Regions from separate parts of the Arthrobacter sp. Y3223166 genome, predicted to be linked through region 2. Evidence: predicted binding sites of a transcription regulator. Region 2 holds the regulator's gene; the other holds the start of a gene.
The links. Region 2 encodes HspR, which represses chaperone genes until heat shock. Its sites were predicted from a motif close to AAGTTGAGTCNNNNNGACTCAACTT; they were not measured.
Positions count from the first base shown of each region.

Region 1: a site for HspR is predicted at 2,139-2,163, ahead of AC5RUH_RS11045 (ATP-dependent Clp protease ATP-binding subunit). Genes of this name have one in related genera too.

Region 1 covers NZ_JBNHGE010000022.1:22,470-30,177, reverse strand. Annotated here, with positions in the region: gene AC5RUH_RS11045 (ATP-dependent Clp protease ATP-binding subunit) at 1-2,121, opposite strand, end outside; gene AC5RUH_RS11040 (LexA family protein) at 2,333-2,707, shown strand; gene AC5RUH_RS11035 (Y-family DNA polymerase) at 2,700-4,058, shown strand; gene AC5RUH_RS11030 (hypothetical protein) at 4,167-4,382, opposite strand; gene AC5RUH_RS11025 (hypothetical protein) at 4,457-4,912, opposite strand; gene AC5RUH_RS11020 (hypothetical protein) at 4,975-5,193, opposite strand; gene AC5RUH_RS11015 (NAD-dependent epimerase/dehydratase family protein) at 5,276-6,346, opposite strand; gene AC5RUH_RS11010 (catalase) at 6,487-7,708, opposite strand, start outside.
Region 2 covers NZ_JBNHGE010000043.1:44-7,751, reverse strand. Annotated here, with positions in the region: gene dnaK (molecular chaperone DnaK) at 1-933, shown strand, start outside; gene AC5RUH_RS14400 (nucleotide exchange factor GrpE) at 936-1,601, shown strand; gene AC5RUH_RS14395 (DnaJ C-terminal domain-containing protein) at 1,733-2,701, shown strand; gene AC5RUH_RS14390 (heat shock protein transcriptional repressor HspR) at 2,768-3,190, shown strand; gene AC5RUH_RS14385 (COG4315 family predicted lipoprotein) at 3,273-3,833, opposite strand; gene AC5RUH_RS14380 (sigma-70 family RNA polymerase sigma factor) at 4,080-4,577, shown strand; gene AC5RUH_RS14375 (zf-HC2 domain-containing protein) at 4,574-5,233, shown strand; gene trmB (tRNA (guanosine(46)-N7)-methyltransferase TrmB) at 5,271-6,182, opposite strand; partial or broken gene AC5RUH_RS14365 (DEAD/DEAH box helicase) at 6,420-7,708, shown strand, end outside.

The DNA of each region.
Region 1 (7,708 bases), on a different contig from region 2:
ATTGGAGGTCATGATCACAACGGTGTTGCGGAAGTCCACGGTGCGGCCCTGCCCGTCGGTAAGGCGTCCGTCGTCGAGGACCTGCAGCAGGAGATTGAACACGTCCGGGTGGGCCTTCTCCACCTCGTCCAGCAGCACCACAGAGTACGGGCGCCGGCGGACGCGTTCGGTCAGCTGGCCGGCCTCGCCGTAGCCGACGTAGCCCGGAGGGGCGCCGACCAGCCGTGAGACGGTGTGGCGCTCGCCGTATTCGCTCATGTCGAAGCGCACCATGGCGTCCTCGTCACCGAACAGCGACTCCGCCAGGGCCTTGGCCAGCTCGGTTTTGCCCACACCGGTCGGGCCCAGGAACAGGAAGCTGCCGACGGGCCGGCCCTCGTCCCCCATGCCGGTGCGGTTGCGCCGCACGGACCTGGCGATAGCGGTCACCGCATCATCCTGGCCAATCACCCGGGCGTGCAGGTCCTCCTCCAACCGGGCCAGCCGCTGCCGGTCGCCCTGGGTCAGCCGGGCGGCCGGAATGCCGGTGGCGCGGGAGATGATCTCGGCGATCTCGGCCTCGCCCACCACATCGGAAGACGCGACGCCGGGGCGGGCCCCGCCGTCGTGGTCTTCCGTGGCACCCGGGGCCGACTGCTGGGCGGAGGCGGCTTCCAGCCGGGCCTTCAGCTCTTCGATCTCGTCGCGCAGCTTCGAGGCGTCCTCGTAGCGTTCCTCGGCGACGGCGGCGTTTTTGGCCGACTCCAGCTCGGCCAGCCGGCCGCGCAAGGCCTCCACGTCAACGCGCGGGCCGCGTCGCAGGCTCAGCCGCGCGCCGGCCTGGTCGATCAGGTCGATCGCCTTGTCCGGCAGGAACCGGTCGGTGAGGTAGCGGGAGGACATCTCGACGGCGGCCCGGATCGCTGCCTCGGTGTAGGCCACCTGGTGGTGTTCTTCGTAACGGTCCTTGAGGCCGGACAGGATGCGGACGGCGTCCTCGATCGAGGGTTCTGAGACCATGACGGGCTGGAAGCGCCGCTCCAGGGCAGGGTCCTTCTCCACCTTGCGGTACTCGCCAAGGGTGGTGGCGCCGAGCAGGTGCAGTTCGCCGCGGGCCAGCCGGGGCTTGAGGATGTTGCCGGCGTCCATGCCGCCCTCGCCGCCGCCGCCGGCACCGATCACGGTATGCAGTTCGTCGATGAACACGATCAGTTCGCTGCTCGCGGCGCTGATCTCGTCCAGGGTCTTGGTCAGGCGTTCCTCGAAGTCGCCGCGGTAGCGGGTGCCGGCCAGCATGCCCGGCAGATCCAGCGACACCACACGCTTGCCGCGCAGCTGTTCCGGGACGTCGCCGGCCACGATGGCCTGCGCCAGCCCCTCGGCGATGGCGGTCTTGCCCACGCCGGCCTCGCCGATCAGCACCGGGTTGTTCTTGGTCCGGCGCGCGAGGATTTCGATGGTTTGGGCAATTTCGTCCGCGCGGCCGATCACCGGGTCCAGCCGGCTCTCCCGGGCCTGGGCCGTCATGTCGGTGCCGAACTGGTCCAGCATGGGAGTTTCCGACCCGGTGCCGGTGCTCTGTTGCGGGCCGGTTGCAGGGGTGGGGCCGTCGGGCTGCGCCGCAGCTGTCTCCGCCGCGTGCTGCAGTGCCTGCGGGGTGACGCCCGCGCCGGCCAGGATCTGGCCGGCGGGGGTCTCCTGGTTCAGCACGAAGGCGGCGAAGAGGTGCTCGGGGTCGATGTAGGTGGAGCCGAACGCGCGGGCCACCTGGTGCGCGTCCAGCAGGGCACGCTGCGCCGACGGCGTGAGCGACGGCGTTTCCCGGGTCGGGCCGGTCTTTTCCGGCAGGCCCTGCTCCGCGGAACGCGCGATGGTCTGCGGGTCCGCGCCGGTCAGCTTGATCTGGCTGGCGGCCGGCTCCTGGCCGACCATGACGTGCAGGATGTGCAGCCCGTCCACCTCGATGTGGCCGAGGCCTGCGGCGAACCGGGCTGCCTGCGCCAGCACCTCATGGGTGCGGCGGCTGAGCAGCCGGGTGAGGTCGACCGTGCGGGATTGGGCCGCCCGCTGGCCCTGCAGGTAGCGGGCCAGGAACTCGTCGAATGAACCGTTGCCGGAAGCTGGTCCGAAGAACAGTGGCATGGATAATCCTCCTGTGGAACGTGAGTGCCTTCGACTCATGTTAACGCCTCTACGGCAGGATTATTCCAGAAGCTACCCGAACTTGAGTGCAGCTGGCTCATATGTAGGCCGCGGCAGGCCGGTGCTACTGTTGGATTCGAAGCTTTGTTCGAAGACGGGGGTCGGGATGTTCGGTGTAGAGCAGCCGTCGGATGCGTCGGCGGGCCCGGAGATGGGCAGCGGAGCGCCCGAGGAGGCGCGCGGTTTCCCGTCGCCGGCCAGGGACTACTTCCACGGCGGCATCGATCTGAACCGGCACCTGATCCGTGACCGCACCAGCACCTTTGTGATGCGGGTGGCCGGAAACTCGATGGCCGCGGCCGGGATCAGTGATGGCGATGAGCTGATCGTGGATCGCTCTTTGACCCCGCGCGACGGTTCGGTAGTGGTCGCGGTGCTGGACGGGGAACTGGTGGTCCGGCGCCTGCATCTCACCGCGGACGGCGTGCGCTTGCAGGCGGACGACGGCGGCGTTCCCACCGAGGTGGGCGAACTCGCCGACCTGAGCATCTGGGGCGTCGCCACCCGTTGCCTGCACCATGTCTAGCGCCCCCGTGCCCGGGGCAGGCGGGGCGGCCTCCGGCCAGCCGTCGGGCTCCGGCGGAGCGACCTCCGGCCGGCCCGGCGAACGGATCGCGCTGGTGGACGTCAACAATTTCTACGTCTCCTGCGAGCGGGTCTTCGATCCGTCCCTCGAGGGACGGCCCGTCGTCGTGCTCTCCAACAATGACGGCTGCGTGGTGGCGCGCTCCGAGGAGGCCAAACAGCTGGGGCTGAAGACCGGGACGCCGTGGTTCCAGGTGGCGCCGCGGGCCAAGGCCTGGGGGCTGGTCGCGCGGTCCAGCAACTACGAGCTGTACGGGGACCTAAGCGCCCGGGTGATGGAAGTGCTCGGCCGGTTCGGGGCCTGGCAGGAGGTCTATTCGATCGACGAGTCGTTCCTGGGCCTGCCCGGCGACGAGGCCCAGTTGCTGGAGACTGCCGGCCGAATCCGTGCCGCAGTGATCCGGCAGGTGGGCGTGCCGGTCAGCGTCGGCGTGGCGCAGACCAAGACGCTGGCGAAGTTCGCCAACCACGTTGCCAAACGGAATCCCCAGATGGCCGGAGTGTGCTCGCTGGGCTCGATGCCCGCTTCCGACATCGCCTGGATCCAGTCACGCGTCCCGGTCACCGGGCTGTGGGGCGTGGGCGGACGGACGGGGAAACGGCTGAACGCCCTCGGGATCGAGTCGATCGCAGACCTCAAGGCCGCCGACCCGCAGGCAATCCGCAAAAAGTTCTCCGTGGTGCTGCAGCGAACCGTGCTGGAGCTGAACGGGACGCCCTGCATCCCGCACGCGGAGGAGCGGGCCGACAAGCAGCAGATCATGTTCTCGCGCAGTTTCTCCACGCCGGTGACCACCCTCGAGCAGATGGACCAGGTGATGGCGGTCTATGCCCAACGCGGGGCGGCCCGGATGGCGGCCGAGGGACTGCGCGCCTCGGTGCTGACGGTGACTGCGGGGACCAGCAGGTTCGCCGGCGGCGAGGCATCGTTTCCCGCGGCCAGCGTCAACCTGGCGACGCCCACCCAGGATCCGATCCAGCTGACCAAGGCTGCCGTGGCCGCCATGCGCGGCTGCCTGACTCCGGGCGCCCACTATGTCCGGGCAGGGGTCCTGCTGTCGGGGCTGGAGCCCGCGGCCGGCCAGCAAACCTTCGACCCCTTCGTCAGCGATTTGGAACAGCGGCACATCGGCGACCTGCTGGGCGCGGTGCGTACCAAGTTCGGCGAAGCCTCGATCGGCCTCGGTCAGGGCGGGCTGGCGGCCCCCGCGGCGTGGTCAATGAAACGCGAATTTTCCTCGCCACGCTACACCACCGAGTGGAGCGACCTGCCGGTGGTCAAGGCGGATTAACCGGCTGTGCACCGGGTCGCGTCGCAGCGGCGCAACGGGCACGGCAGCGGCCGAACAGTGGCACGGCAGCGGCCGTATCTCGACGGCCGCTGCCGTGCCCGCGGTGGATCAGTCGCTCGGGCTCGTGTCGGTGGTGAGCCCGCGGTCGTCCGGCGTTTCCTGGTCCTTCTCTTCAGCCGGCCCGGGCGCGATGTTCATGCCCTCCTTGCCCTCGGGCTCGGGGGCGGAATCGGCCGCCTGCTGCTCCTGAGCATCCGGCGGATCTGCCGCGGTGCCCGACTGGTCCCGCGGACCTTTGACCTGGCCGGTGTCGTTCTCCGTCATGCCAGTCCTTCCCTCTGCCGTTAATGCAGGCGGAGCCCCGGCGAGGGGCCCGGCCCGCCAGAATCCCGGGCGGGTTAAACTCCGGGCGGGCGCAGGTCGTCGTCCCTGTTGAGGGTGGCGGGGCCGTCAGGCATGGTGCCTCCCTCGCCCGTCCAGCTCTGCCCGAGTTCATCGTTCTGCGCCGGATCCGACATGGTGGTGTCGCCGAGGGTGGTGGTGCCCGTGGTGCCGCCGGCGGTGGTCGTGGGGCCAGTGGTGCCTCCGTCGTCCTTACCCGAACCGTGGTTGCCGGGCAGCTTGGAGGTCGCCGCGGACCCTGCCTTCTTGGCCGCTTCGGTAACACGGTCGGCGACGCCTGGTGCCTTTTCCTTGACCAGGTCCGTGGCTTCGTGCACTTTTTCCTGGACCGCTGGGTTCTGCCAGAACTCCTGGCTCTTGGCCTTCAAGGAATCGTAGGCGGACCTTCCGGATTTCGAACCCAGGACGAATCCGAGGGCGATGCCGGCGCCGAATGTGAGTTTCCCTTTCACAGCGTGCTCCTGTCTGTAGACGGTTGATGGGCGGTGCTAGGTGGAGGTGCGGGCGGTGCCAGTCAGCCGGGGAAAGGCGCGTTGGGCGCGTCCCCGCGGCCGTCCTGGTCCTTGTCACCGTAGGCCTTCTTGACCAAGTCGTCGGCGAGTTTCTCGTCACCGTGGACCGGGATGTGGGCCTCGTTGACTTCCTTGTCGATGCCGCCTGCGTCGGCGGGAGTCAGAGTGTCGTCATTCGCGTCGTCCGGGTGTTCCGGGCGCCGCTCCTCGTTCGGATTCATCAGGTCCTCCTTCTCGAGCGGGTCGTCCTGTGGGATCAGACCGGGCAGCTGCGCTCTTCGCGCGGCTTCCCATGGGGCCACACTACGCGCCGGTCTCCGGCTTCGCACGGGTCAAGCGGCTGCGCGGGCGCATCGCGGGGGATTCCGTGACCCCTCCGGCCCCGGCCATTCCCGCCAGGACTTCACGGATCGCCGACAACGAATCCACCTGCGGTATCCAGCCGAGTTCGTCCCTGACCCGGCTGGTGTCCATGACCGGAGCGTAGCGGGCCATGTCCACCCAGCCGGGGTCGCTGGCCAGCAGCCGAAGGGACCACGCGGCGCCGACCAACTGCCGCACCAGCGGCACGGGAACGGGCAGCCAGCGCCGGGCACCGAACAGGGAGGCGACGAGTCCGGGCGTTACCACCGGTTCGGCCGCCACGTTGAAGGCACCCCTCGCGCCCTGGTCCAGCACCCGCCAGTAGGCGTCCGCCACGTCGTTGGCATGCAACGCCTGGAAGATGAACTCCTCGGGGAACGGGAACAGCGGCAGCCGTAGCCGGTTGACGAAGAACTTGGGGATCCACCGGCCCACAAAGTAGCGGCCGATCTGGCTGCCGGCCTCGGCTTGGAAAATCAGGCCGGGCCGCAGCCGCGCCACCTTGATTTCCGGGTGATCGTCGGCGAACTCGTCCAACAGCGCTTCCTGCTGGCCCTTGAACCGGCTGTAGTGCGAGCTGGCGATGCCTCTGGCCGGCCAATCCTCGCGGACACGGGAGTGCTTCGGTCCGGGGCTGTACGCGCCGACCGACGAGGCGCAAACCACCTGCCCGACGCCGGCGTTGGTGGCAGCGGCGAGCATGTTCGCGGTGCCGTCCACGTTCACCCGGCGCAACTGCTCTTCATCGTGGTTCGGTTGCAGCAGCCACGCGAGATGGACGACGGCGTCGCATCCCTTAAACGCCTGCGTCAACCTTTCCCGGGCATCGCGGGAGGCGATGTCCAGCGAAACCCACGTGACGCCGTCGTACGGTTCCGTCGTGGCATCGGGCAGCCGCCGCGCGATGCCGACGATCTCCACGTCGTCCGCGCGTTCGCCCCGCGCCTTCTGCAGCCGGCGCAGCACTGCTGTACCGACGTTCCCGCTGGCTCCGACCACCGCGACTCGCATGGACAGACGCTACCGCGGATGCCACGGCTTGGCGAGGGCCGGCGGGGCGGCCGGCCGCCGGAATCCGTGCAGGATTCGGCCGAGGGCCGGGTATCTCCGCAGGTCATCCGCAGCTTAAACGTGCAGGTCGCGCGGTGACGCTACCGCTCCACTTTGACGCGTTCGTTGGGCACGCAGTGCGTCATGGTTAGCCCCGAAACGTCACGCGGCCCGTTCTTGCCGAGGTTGGCCATCCACTGCTGCTCCGCTTCGGAAAGGTTCTGGCTGGCCAGGGGCCCAAGGTCCCTCACCTCGTCCAGCGAGATGCCGATGCCGCGGCCCACGCCCTGGCCGAGCTCGTCCGCGATCATGTAGAGGTGCCAGAGCATGCGCTCCTGGATCGGCCGGTCGCACTGCGCCAGCGCGTTGGTCAGGTTGGTGATCAGGTCCTCGCGCTCCCAGTCCTCTTGCAGGTAGAACCGCTGGCCGGCCTGCAGGTAGTCGTTGGTCCGCTCAATCCGTTCCCTAGTCAGCCGGCCGCCGATCTCGGGACCGACGGCGTGGTGGTAACCGGAATCCTTCGCCGCCTCCTGCAGCCCGCCGGTGATAGTCGGCTCGTAGTTAACGTGCGGGTTCTGGCCCGGCGCGGTGTCCACAAAGTGCGTCAACTGGCCGTCCCGCTGGTTGGTGGCCACCGGCACCTTCGGGCTGTTGACCGGCAGCTGCAGGTAGTTCGGGCCCACCCGGTGACGCTGGGTGTCGCTGTAGGAGAACGTGCGGCCCACCAGCATCTTGTCGTCGGAGAAGTCGAGGCCGTCCACCAGCACGCCGGTGCCGAACGCGATCTGCTCGCTCTCGGCGAAGAAGTTCTTGGCGGTGCGATCCAGCACCATCCGGCCGACCGGTCGGGGAGGGAACTGCTCCTCCGGCCAGACCTTGGTATCGTCCAGCGGGTCGAAGTCGAGCTCGGGATGCTCGTCGTCGGACATCATCTGCACCACCAGCTCCCACTCGGGGTAGTTGCCGGCTTCGATGGCGTCGTAGAGGTCCTTGGTGTGTGACCCGAGGGTCTGCGCCTGCACGTTCGCGGCGTCCTCGGCGGTCAGCGACTTCACGCCCTGCTTGGGCATCCAGTGGTACTTCACGAGCACCGTCTCGCCGGCGGCGTTGACCCACTTGTAGGTGTTCACGCCGAAGCCCTGCATATGCCGGTAGTCGGCGGGGACGCCGCGCGGGCTGAAAACCAGCATGACCATGTGCATGGATTCGGGGGACTGGCTGAAGAAGTCCATCGCCCGGTTCGGCACCGACGCCTCGAACGTTACCGGGTCCGGCTTCTGCGAGTGGATGAAGTCGGGGAACTTGATCGCGTCGCGGATGAAG
Region 2 (7,708 bases):
CTGGTCGGCGGCTCCACCCGCATGCCCGCCGTCGTCGAACTGGTCAAGGAAATGGCCGGCGGCAAGGAGCCGAACAAGGGCGTGAACCCCGACGAGGTCGTGGCCGTTGGCGCCGCCCTGCAGGCCGGTGTCCTGAAGGGCGAGCGCAAGGACGTCCTGCTGATCGACGTCACCCCGCTGTCGCTGGGCATTGAGACCAAGGGCGGCGTGATGACCAAGCTGATCGAGCGCAACACCGCGATCCCGACCAAGCGGTCCGAGACGTTCACCACCGCGGATGACAACCAGCCCTCCGTGGCCATCCAGGTCTTCCAGGGCGAGCGCGAATTCACCCGCGACAACAAGCCGTTGGGCACCTTCGAGCTGACCGGCATCGCGCCGGCGCCGCGGGGCGTGCCACAGGTCGAGGTCACCTTCGACATCGACGCCAACGGCATTGTGCACGTGTCCGCCAAGGACAAGGGCACCGGCGCCGAGCAGTCGATGACCATCACCGGCGGCACCGCGCTGTCCAAGGATGACATCGACCGCATGGTGCGGGAGGCCGAAGAGCACGCCGCCGAGGACAAGAAGCGCCGCGAGGCCGCCGACGTCCGCAACTCGGCCGAGCAGTTGGCCTACTCGGTGGACAAGCTGCTCGCCGACAACGACGACAAGCTGCCCGAAGAGGTCAAGACCGAGGTCAAGGCCGACGTCGACGCCCTGAAGTCCGCACTGGAAAAGCAGGACAACGACGACGAGGTCAAGGCCGCGTTCGAGAAGCTGCAGGCATCCCAGACCAAGCTGGGCGAGGCCATCTACTCGCAGGCGCAGGCCTCCGGCGCGGCCGGTGACGGTGCGGCCGCCGGCGACGGTGCCTCCGATGCCGGCTCCGGTGCGGCCGACGAGGACATCGTGGACGCCGAAGTGGTCGACGAAGACGAGAAGAAGTAACCATGGCGGAAAAAGGTAACGAAGAAGAACACCAGAGCGAGCCGGTGAACTTCCGCGACAACCGCAAGATCGATCCGGAAACCGGACAGGTCCGCGGCGCTTCGGGAGCAGCCGGGAACGCCGGGCAGGCCGCGGGAGAAACCCCCGCGGCCGGCCAGGGCGCCGACGCCGACGCGCTGGCCCAGGCGGAGCAGATCCTGAACGGGGCCGAGGTCCCGGCCGGGGAATCTGTTGCCCAGGGGAGCACGTCGCAGGAGGCCGAGGAGTTGAAGAACGACCTGCTCCGGCTGCAGGCGGAGTACGTGAACTACCGCAAGCGGGTGGAACGCGACCGCGCCGTGGCCGGCGAGATGGCCGTCATCGGCGTGCTGAACTCGCTGCTGCCCGTCTTGGACGACATCGACGCGGCGCGCCAGCACGGCGATCTCGCGGACGGACCGTTCGCGGCCATTGCCACCAAGCTGGACGGTGTGCTCAAGACCTACGGCCTGGCCCGCATCGAGGAGACCGGCGTCGAATTCGACCCGAACATCCACGAGGCCTTGATGCAGCAGCCCGACGCCGAGGTGGAGCTGGACACCGTCAGCCAGGTCCTGCGCCTGGGCTACAGGGCCGGCGACCGGGTACTGCGCGCCGCCCAGGTAGTGGTAGCCGTACCGGCAGAATGACACCGGCAGCGGGCGCCACGGCGCCCAGCCCCTGATGACGGGTTGGCCTTCGGACGCTCGGAGGCCAACCCGTCACCGTCCGGGGGCGCCGGTGCCCATAGACTTTGTGACAACTGAAAGGAGGCGCCTGCATGGCTAGCCAGGACTGGGTCGAGAAGGACTTCTACAAGATCCTCGGTGTCTCCAAGGACGCATCCGACGCGGACATCAAGAAGGCGTACCGCAAGCTCGCGCGGACCCACCATCCGGATACCAACCGGGGGGATGAGGGTTCGGAAAAGAAGTTCAAGGACATCTCCGAGGCCTACTCGGTCCTCTCGGACCCGGGGGAGCGCGAGCAGTACGACGCGATCCGCGCCATGGGCAGCGGCGCGCGCTTCAGCGCCGGCGGTCCCGGCAGCGCCGGCGGGCCGGGCGCGGGCGGCTTCGAGGACATCTTCGGCAACCTGTTCGGCCAAGGCACCCGCACCCGCCCCGGCTCCGCGGGCACCGTGCCGCCGGAGTTCGCCGATCTGTTCGGCGGTTTCGGCGGTTTCCCGCAGCAGCAGCCCCCGCGCAGGGGCGCCGACCGCACCGCAACCACCAGCATTTCCTTCGCCGGTTCCATCAACGGCACCACCATCGGGCTGCGCGAACCCAGCGGCGAAGTGATCGACGTGCGGATCCCGGCCGGGATTAAAGACGGCCAGAAGGTCCGCGTCCGCGGCAAGGGCCAGGCCGGCCCCGCCGGCGCGGGCGACCTGATGGTGACCGTCAACGTCAAGCCCCACCCGTTCTTCCAGCGCGACGGCGACAACATCCGGATCCACGTCCCGGTCACGTTCCCGGAGGCCGCGCTGGGCGCGCAGATCGACGTGCCGACCCTGACGGGTGAATTCGTCAAGGTCAAGGTGCCGGCAGGAACACCCTCCGGCCGAACGCTCCGCGTGAAGGGACGCGGGGTGAAGACCTCCAAGAACACCGGCGACCTGCTCGTGACCATCGACGTGGTGGTCCCGCAGAACCTTGGAAAAGAGGCCGAAGACGCGGTTAACGCCTTCGCGGCGGCGACTGCCGGGTCCGACCCGCGCGGGAATCTTGCCGCCAAGGCCAGGCTGTAGCGGGAAGTTACGACAGGTCGGGACAGTCCGGACGGGAAACGCGCGAAGCGCAGGAGGGAGAGCACCATGAGCATCGATATGAACGCGCCGATCTTCGTGATTTCGGTGGCGGCCGAACTGGCGGACATGCACCCGCAGACGCTGCGCCAGTACGACCGTCTCGGCCTGGTCTCTCCGTCGCGCCAGCGGGGCAGGCAGCGCCGCTATTCGCAGAAGGACGTGAACACCCTGCGTGAGGTCCAGCGGCTGTCCCAGGAGGGCGTCTCGCTGGAAGGGATCAAGCGCATCCTCCAGCTGGAAAACGAGGTCGCCGCGCTCAAGGCCCAGGTCCGGGACCTTTCCGAGGAACTGATGGCACGGCAGCGCCGGGGCACCGACTCCAGCCGGGTGTTCGCCGCCGGCCTCGCCGGCGACGTGGTGACGCTGGCCCGCGGCCAGCGGCCGCGTCCGCGCAGCCAGGCGCTGATGGTCTGGCGGCCGCAGCGCTGACCCGTCCGGCCGGCGCCTGTGATCGGACGCCCGCAGCTGCCGTCCCCGGGCAGGCGGCTGCGGGCAGGATGGCGGCGTGGAGCTACTTGATCATTTCGCCGTCGGGGGCGACCACAAACCAGACGTCGTTCACGCCCTGTCCGGTCGTGTCTCCCGTGGCCTTGTCCTGCGCCCAGTAGTAGATGGGCATGCCGTTCAGCGTCACCTGCTGTTGCCCGTCCGGGGTGTCGATGAGGCCCACCTCCGCGGTGACCCCGTCGAGTTCCGGCTCTTCCTCGGCCAGCACGGGCGGCCACGCGGCCAGGCAGTCGCCCGTGCAGGCGCTCTCGCCTGAGTCCGGGACATCCTTGGTGAAGTAGTAAACGGTCATGCCTTCTCCGTCCACCACGATTTCGCCCAGGTCGGATTCGGCCGTCGTGAGGGTAGAGGCGGCGCCGGATGCCTGCGCGCCGCCGGTCTCCCCGCCGTCTGTCTCCGGCGCCGCCGGCGTGGTCATTCCGGGGGCGCCCGTCGTCGGCGCCTCGCCTGCCGGCGGTGCCTCCGGGCCGGCAGGCGTTTCCGTACCCGAGCCTCCTCCGCACCCGGCGAGGCCCATCATGGCGGCGGCCAGCAGGGCTGCCGCGGCTGTCTGCGTGATTTTCATGGGGTTCCTTTTGCGGTCTCCCGGGCGGTGCCCGGAACGTCGTGCCGCGGGGCGCGCGGCCCGCTATTGGCAAAGACGCCGGCCGCACCCACAATGGTTCAACGTCGGGCGGAGTGGATCCCGCGGGCTGGATGAACCGGAACGCCGCCGCCGTCGTCGTACCCGGTAGGACGCCGTGTGGGACGCTGCACTGGGACGTCCGCCGCCGGCGGGGCGGCCGGGGCTGCCGGGAGGAAGGAGGCGGCCGTGGCATTGGACGACGAGGCCGTGGCCCGCCTCTACCGCGACCACGCCACGGCGCTGCGCCGGTTCGTGCGCGCGGCGACCTCCGACGCGGACCAGGTGGAGGACGTGGTGCAGGAGACGATCCTGCGGGTGTGGAAGCGCGGCCCGGAAACCGACAACATGCGCGGCTACCTCTACCAAACCGCCCGGCATGTCATTATCGACGGCTACCGGCGCCGCACCCGGCGGCCGGGCGAGACCGGCCTGGGCGAGGACGAGCCGGCCAGCGAAGAAGACCAGCTGGAGCGGCTCCTGCTCCGCGTGGTCATGGAGGAAGCGCTGGCACGCATCAGCCCCGAGCACCGCAACATCATCCTCGCCCTGCACTACCAGCGGCTCACGTCGTCCGAAGCCGCCCGGTCGCTGGGCATTCCGCTGGGCACGGTGAAGTCGCGGGCGTTCTACGCGGCCAAGGCCCTGCGTGCCGTACTGGACGAGATGGGGGTGGGGCAGCAGTGAATGCCAACGAGGAACAGCACCAACTGCTCGGCCTCTATGTGCTGGGCGGACTGGACCGCCGCGAACGGGCGGGCTTCGAAGAACACCTGGCCTCCTGCCCCGCGTGCCGCCGGGAGGCCGCGGAGCTGGAAACGCTGCCCGATCTGCTGGACGCGCTGCCACGCGACGCCGCCTTGGAGCTGGCGGCACCGCCGCAACACGAAGTCGAGGAACGCACCCGGGAACTGGTGGACGAACTCGCCCGCCGGCGGCGGAAGGAGCGACGGCGGTGGGCCGGGTTGGTGGCGGCGGTGGCGGGCGTGTGCCTGGTCGCCGGGGCGGCCATCGGGCCGTTGCTGACCCAGCAGCAGCAGCCGCCGGCGACGGAGAGTTATGTGATGACCGCCGACGGCGGCCTGCAGCTGGAGCTGGCGCTGGTGCACAAGGCGTGGGGCACCGAGATGCAGGTAGCGGGGGAGCAGCTGCCGCGGGACGGACTACTCACCCTCTGGGTGACAGGAGACACCGGCTACACCTACCAGGTGGCCTCTTGGCAGGCGACGCCGGCGGGCCGCGCCACGCTCACCGCAGCCTGCGCCATGGCCACCGACGAGATTGTCCAGGTGGAGCTGCGCAACGGGGCGGACACAACGCTGGCGGCAGTGGTTACGGACTGAGCCCGCGGGGTCCAGTGCGGTTTAGCTCAGGCGGGGATCAGTTCCGGCGGTAGGCCAGGTCGAAGATCATCCGCCCGGCGTCGTGGGCCTTCTGCTCGAAGCTGGTCATGGTCCGGCCGTCGAAGCGGGGCGCCCAGCCGCCGTGCTCATCCATGCCTTCACCGGTGCTGGCATTTCCGGTACTGACCGGGATCTTGCCTTCGCGCACCGGGGCGCCGCCCACCACGCCTTCCACGCCGCTTTCCCAGACCTGGGTCAGCGGGCTGTCCTTGCCGGTGCGCTCGCCGGCATGCAGGTTGCGAAAGTCCGGCGAGGCGTCGGCCACCCGGCGCATCTGGATCGCGTAGTCGGACCAGTCGGTGGCCAGGCGCCAAATTCCGCCCGGCTGCAGGACGCGGGCGGCGAGGTCCGCGAAGCTCTCCTGCACCAGCCGCCGCTTGTGGTGGCGGGTCTTGTGCCACGGGTCGGGAAAGAACACCCAGAGCTCGGCGACCGAGGACTCGGGCAGCATGCTCGCGAGGGCGTCAGGCGCGTTGACCTGCGCCACCCGCACGTTGGACAGGCCGTGCTGGCCGATCCGCAGCAGGGTCTGCGCCAGCCCCGGCCGGTAGACCTCCAGGGCCAGGAAGTTCCACTCCGGGTGCTGCTCCGCCGCATGGCAGACGGCCTCCCCGAGGCCGGATCCGATCTCCACCATCAGGGGTGCCTCGCGTCCGAAGGCTGCCGCCGCGTCGAAGACATAGTCCGGGTCCACGGTGGTGTCGCCGCCGTGGCGCGGGAGGTCCACGGCGAACCTGGGGCCGTATTCGTCCCAGGCCTGCTGGCGGCGGCCCTGCAGCCGGGATCCGCGGCGCACAAAGCTGACCGGACGGGCGAGGTGGGTGGGCTGCGCGAGGCGCGCACCGTCGTCGTTCGCGGGAAAATCAGGGGTGGGGGAGTCGCTGGTCATCCCCACCAGAGTATCGCCCGTGCGCGGGCGGCCCGGACGTGCTGCTAGACTGGTGCTACTCGGAGGCGCACTTTGACGCGTTTCCCTGCGTCGATGAACGCTTTCAATTGCGCCGCCGCTTTCCGTCTAACGACGTGACCGGACAGGTCCGGGCGGTTGGCACTGTCTGATTTTTCTTCGGCGACCCTGGGCTAACCTGCCGCGGGGACACTGACCGGAAGACATTCTCACTTTCTTATGACTACTTTTGTTGCCCTTGGCGTGCCCAAGGCCCTTGCTTCGAAGCTCGCTGCCGATGGCATCGACGCCCCGTTCCCCATCCAGACCGAGACGCTGCCCGATACGCTGGCCGGCCGGGACGTGCTGGGCCGCGGCCGCACCGGCTCCGGCAAGACGCTCGCGTTCGCGCTGCCGCTGGTCGCCAGGCTGGCCGAGCGCGAGGCCGCCCATTTCCGCAAACCCGGACGCCCGCTGGGCCTGGTCTTGGCGCCGACCCGTGAGCTGGCCACCCAGCTCAATGCCACCATTGAGCCGCTGGCGTCGGAGCTGGGCCTGAACACCACGGTGATCTACGGCGGCGTCTCGCAGCAACGCCAGGAAAAGGCGCTGCGCGCCGGCGTCGACATCGTGATTGCCTGCCCGGGCCGGCTCGAAGACCTGATGAAGCAGAAGATCATCACGCTGGAATCGGTGGAAATCACCGTCCTGGACGAGGCCGACCACATGGCCGACCTGGGCTTCCTGCCCGTGGTGAAGAAGCTGCTGGACACCACCCCGGCCGGCGGGCAGCGCATGCTGTTCTCCGCGACCCTGGACAACGGCGTTGACAAGCTGGTGCAGCGTTACCTGTCCAGCCCGCTGACTCACTCCGTGGACGACCCGCAGGCCGCGGTCACCACCATGGAACACCATGTGCTCGTAACCCGCGATGCCTCCGAAAAGAAGCAGGTGCTCAACCGGCTGGCCGCCGGAGCCGGGCGCCGCGTGCTGTTCACCCGCACCAAGCACCACGCCCGGAAGCTGGCCAAGGCCCTCACCGCCGCCGGCATCCCGGCGGTGGACCTGCACGGCAACCTGTCGCAGAACGCCCGCGACCGCAACCTCGCCGAGTTCTCCTCCGGCCATGTGCGCGTGCTGGTCGCCACGGACGTGGCCGCCCGCGGCGTGCACGTGGACGAGGTGGAACTGGTGATCCACGTGGATCCGCCCACCGAACACAAGGCGTACCTGCACCGTTCCGGCCGTACCGCCCGCGCCGGTTCCGACGGCACCGTCGTGACCCTGGCGCTGCCGGAACAACGGCTGGAAGTCGGCAAGCTGATGAAGGCGGCCGGCGTGGACGTAGCCTTCGAAAGCGTCACCGCGTCCTCGGACCTGCTGGTGAAACTGGTGGGCGAGGTGGCCGCACCGGTCGATCCGCAGTTGCGGGCCCAGCAGCAGGCAGCGAACCTGCCGCAGCACGGCGGCGGCACTTCCACCGGCGCCAACGCCCAGCGCAAGCGGGCCATGCGGTCCGGCGGCCGCGG